Regions from separate parts of the Rahnella sp. Larv3_ips genome, predicted to be linked through region 1. Evidence: predicted binding sites of a transcription regulator. Region 1 holds the regulator's gene; the other holds the start of a gene.
The links. Region 1 encodes PhoB, which activates phosphate uptake and scavenging genes when phosphate is short. Its sites were predicted from a motif close to CTGTCATAAAACTGNCNNAT; they were not measured.
Positions count from the first base shown of each region.

Region 1 (2,474 bases):
TAACGTGGCGACGGAATCATGATTACCGGCCAGCACAATCAGCTGACAGCCGGTGCGTTGTAATTCCACCACGAAGCGGTTATACAGTTCGCGGGCATAGCTCGGCGGTGAGCCGGTATCGAAAATGTCACCGGCCACGATCACGGCATCAACCTGATGATTTTCCACCTGTTCCGTCAGCCAGCGCAGAAAGGCCTGGTGCTCGGCGGCGCGGCTTTTGGTAAAGAAATACTGGCCAAGATGCCAGTCTGAGGTGTGGATCAGGCGCATGAAACTCCCTGTGGTTCGCGGTGCGGTAACAATGGCGCAAAGTATAAACGCCGACGGGGGACGATGTCCTGAGAAAATCGGACGCATTTCAGCAAGATGGCTGTTAAATTGCCGGGTAATGAACCATCCTTTCTATTCATAAATCTGTCACAAAACTGACGCATAATGGCGCCCGCAATCAAATAAAAGATCGCTAACCTATTGGCAGGACCTACGATGGCTAGACGTATATTAGTGGTTGAAGACGAAGCTCCTATTCGTGAAATGGTGTGTTTTGTACTGGAACAAAATGGCTATCAGGCTGTTGAAGCTGAAGATTTTGATTCCGCGGTGGCCCAGCTGGTCGAGCCTTATCCTGAGCTTATCCTGCTCGACTGGATGTTACCGGGCGGTTCCGGTATTCAGTTTATTAAGCACCTTAAACGTGAAGCCCTGACCCGCGAAATCCCGGTGATGATGCTGACCGCACGCGGTGAAGAAGAAGATCGGGTGCGCGGCCTCGAAGTGGGTGCCGATGATTACATCACCAAACCGTTTTCTCCGAAAGAACTGGTTGCCCGCATCAAAGCGGTAATGCGCCGCATTTCTCCGATGGCGGTGGAAGAGGTGATCGACATGCAGGGGCTGAGCCTGGATCCTTCCTCTCACCGGGTGATGGCCAACGAGCAGGCGCTCGACATGGGGCCGACCGAATTCAAATTATTACACTTCTTTATGACCCACTCAGAACGTGTTTACAGCCGCGAACAGTTGCTGAATAACGTCTGGGGCACTAACGTTTATGTGGAAGATCGCACCGTGGACGTGCATATTCGTCGTTTACGTAAAGCGCTGGAAACCAGTGGACATGACAGAATGATTCAGACTGTCCGTGGCACGGGATACCGTTTCTCAACGCGTTATTAATCCCCACAGCGGAGAATCTGTGTGTTAGAACGTTTGTCATGGAAACGGCTGGCCGGCGAATTTTTCCTCTTTTGCCTGCCAGCGATCATTCTCGGCATTTTTGTCGGCCATTTTGGCTGGCTTCTCTTTGCGTCGCTGCTGGCGGCGCTGGGCTGGAACTATTACAACCAGCTTAAACTCTCACATTGGCTGTGGCTTGACCGCAGCATCACCCCGCCAAACGGGCGCTGGAGCTGGGAGCCGCTTTTCTACGGGCTGAACCAGATGCAGATGCGTAACCGTCGTCGTCGTCGCGAATTAGGGCAATTAATTAAACGTTTTCGCAGCGGTGCAGAATCGTTACCTGATGCAGTGGTGCTGACCACCGAAGAGGGCAATATTTTCTGGTGTAACGGTCTGGCGCAGGAACTGCTCGGCTTTCGCTGGCCGGAAGACAACGGGCAGCACATCTTTAACCTTTTGCGCTATCCGGAGTTTCGCGCCTGGATCCAGGCCCGGGATTTCAGCCGTGCACTGAATCTTCAGCTGAATAATGAGCATTACGTGGAGTTTCGCGTGATGCCTTATTCTGAAGGGCAATTACTGATGGTGGCGCGGGATGTCACGCAGATGCGTCAGCTCGAGGGCGCGCGACGCAACTTCTTCGCTAACGTCAGCCATGAGCTGCGTACGCCGCTGACCGTTTTGCAGGGCTATCTGGAAATGATGGAAGACGCCAAGCTGGAAGAGCCGTTTCGTTCCAAAGCGCTGGATACCATGCAGGAGCAGACGCGACGCATGGACGGGCTGGTAAAACAGCTGCTGACGCTGTCGAAAATAGAAGCTTCTGCCAATATGGATTTGCACGAGAAAGTCGATATTCCGGTGATGCTCGGCATGCTGGAGCGTGAAGTGCAGACGCTGAGCGGCGGTCAGCATGAGGTCGTATTCCGTATAAACGACAAGCTGAAGGTCTTTGGCAACGAAGATCAACTGCGCAGCGCGGTTTCCAATCTGGTGTACAACGCGGTCAATCACACCCCGGCGGGCACCCGCATTGAAGTCAACTGGCAGCAAACGCCGCACGGCGCGCAGTTCCAGATAAGCGACAACGGGCCGGGTATTGCGCCTCAGCACCTTCCGCGCCTGACCGAACGTTTCTATCGCGTAGACAAAGCGCGCTCCCGCCAGACCGGTGGCAGCGGGCTGGGCTTAGCGATCGTCAAACATGCCCTGAGCCATCACAACGCCAGGCTGGAAGTCATGAGCGAAGTGGGTGTCGGCACCCGCTTTATGTTTACGCTGGCGCCGCGGTTGAT
Region 1 is NZ_MJIB01000005.1:689,346-691,819, reverse strand. It holds gene sbcD (exonuclease subunit SbcD) at 1-270, opposite strand, end outside; gene phoB (phosphate response regulator transcription factor PhoB) at 487-1,176, shown strand; gene phoR (phosphate regulon sensor histidine kinase PhoR) at 1,198-2,474, shown strand, end outside.

Region 2 (2,474 bases), on a different contig from region 1:
TTTATCTGCCGTATCAGACACGCACATCAGCAGGCGACGCATATGGCTGCGTTCATCCGGTGACAATGCGCTGTAGGACGGAAGATTGGTCAGCAGAGTTTGCGCACGGCCAATAGCATCAAGCGCATGGCTGCTGTCGCAATGGAACACTTTTGCTGCATCGGTCGGGGCGATATTCACGTCTGGCGCAGGCACCAGTGGCGTTTGTGCTACCACGTGGGGTACCGCATCAACGTGCTGCTGATAATACTGCCCGAGGTGCGTCACGGCGTCGCGGGTACGGGTAATGTCGTAACCGGTGGCGCTCATGTTCAGCACAAAACCTGCCGGAGCCACACCAATCAGAACCAGCATGATAAGACCGATACCTTTCTGACCGTCGTTAGCGCCGTGAGAGAAGCTCACGCCGATAGCCGACAGGATCAGGCCAATACGGGTCCAGAACGGCGGCTTTTTCTTGCCGTCTTTCTTTTCACGTTCAGCAGGCGTCAGGTGGATACGGGCATGTTTCTTGTTGCCGCTCCAGTAGCGACGTAACAGGAAAATCATGGTCCCCGCCATAATCATCCCAACCAGAGGCGAGATAATCAGAGAGGCAAAAATACCGATCATTTTTGGGATGTTTAATGCATCGACCACGGACGTGTGAGTCATTAATGCATTGGTCAACCCGACACCAATGATGGCGCCGATCAGCGTATGGGAGCTGGACGCCGGCAGGCCGAAATACCAGGTGCCGAGGTTCCAGATGATCGCTGCCAGTAACATCGAGAACACCATGGCAAGGCCATGAGTGGAACCCACGTTGAGCAGAAGATCGGTTGGAAGCAAATGGACGATGGCATAAGCCACACTCAAACCACCGAGTATGACGCCAAGAAAGTTAAACACACCCGCCATCACGACCGCTAATTGCGAACGCATTGCCCGGGTATAGATGACGGTTGCTACTGCATTGGCCGTATCATGAAAACCGTTAATGGCTTCATAGAACAGGACAAACAGTAACGCGAGAATCAATAACGAACCGGTATGAATATCCAACCCGGCAAATAGATGCAGCATAATTGTTACGCCAGTTAGTGGTCATGAACGCCGCGCATTATCTGCGAGAACAGGGGGCCGATAAAAGGAAAATATGACATTTTTTTGATTAAAAACAGTTCAAAAAATGTTGCAATGTAGATTAACTTTTTATTAATCAGCAGGTTGTTGGGTCTTTGCCGTTTGAAACATTTGCTTACTTTGCCTCATGCAATGCCCCTGTGACTGGTTTATACCCCGTCAGTCCCTTACAATCCGCGACGCGCAGCGGTCAAAATCCTCCTGTGCGCAGGGCGTATCCTATTTAAAACGTAGCTGAATTTTCCGGAAAGAGAGGCCAAAAGTGGAACAGGTTGATGTGGTAGTCATAGGTGCGGGTGCGGCAGGCATGTTCTGTGCAGCGCAGGCCGGACAGGGTGGCTGCCGGGTTCTGCTGCTGGATAATGGTAAGAAAACCGGACGTAAAATTTTGATGTCGGGGGGCGGACGCTGCAATTTTACTAATCTGTATGCCGAACCGGCCGCCTATCTTTCCGAAAACCCGCATTTCTGCAAATCCGCCCTGGCGCGTTACACCCAGTGGGATTTTATCGACATGGTCAACCGCTACAACATCGCCTGGCACGAGAAAACCCTCGGTCAGCTTTTTTGCGATGACTCCGCACAGCAAATCGTGGCGCTGCTGGATAAAGAATGCGAACTGGGCAATGTCGATGTCCGGTTGCGCAGTGAGATTTCCGACGTACAGAAAACGGAAAATGGCTTTGTCATCAAGGTGAACGGCTCAACTGTGAGCACTCACTCACTTGTGGTTGCGAGTGGGGGGCTTTCCATGCCGGGGCTGGGCGCGACGCCGTTCGGTTACCGTCTGGCGGAGCAGTTTGGGCTGAAAGTATTGCCGACCCGCGCCGGTCTGGTGCCCTTTACCCTGCACAAACCGCTGCTGGATCACCTGCAAACCCTCTCGGGCGTGTCAGTGCCTGCGGTGCTGACCGCTGAAGACGGCACGGTTTTCCGTGAAAGCATTCTCTTCACCCATCGCGGCATGTCCGGCCCGGCCGTTTTACAGCTTTCCAGCTACTGGTTGCCTGGTGAGTTTGTGAGCGTTAACTTACTGCCTGACGTCGATCTGGCGGCGTTTCTCAATGACCAGCGGCAGGAACATCCCAATCAAAGCCTGAAAAATACGCTGGCGATGCAACTGCCGAAGCGTCTGGTGGAATGTCTGCAAACGCTCGGCCAGTTGCCGGACGTGACGCTCAAACAGCTTAACGTGCCGCAGCAGGCGGAACTGGTTGAACAACTGCAAAACTGGCAGGTGCAGCCGAACGGCACCGAAGGTTACCGCACGGCGGAAGTGACGCTCGGCGGTGTCGATACCAGGGAGTTGTCTTCTAAAACCATGGCCGCTGCGAAAGTGCCGGGTTTGT
Region 2 is NZ_MJIB01000021.1:562,095-564,568, forward strand. It holds gene pitA (inorganic phosphate transporter PitA) at 1-1,065, opposite strand, end outside; gene ED901_RS22095 (NAD(P)/FAD-dependent oxidoreductase) at 1,388-2,474, shown strand, end outside.
Region 2: a site for PhoB is predicted at 1,137-1,156, ahead of pitA (inorganic phosphate transporter PitA). Genes of this name have one in related genera too.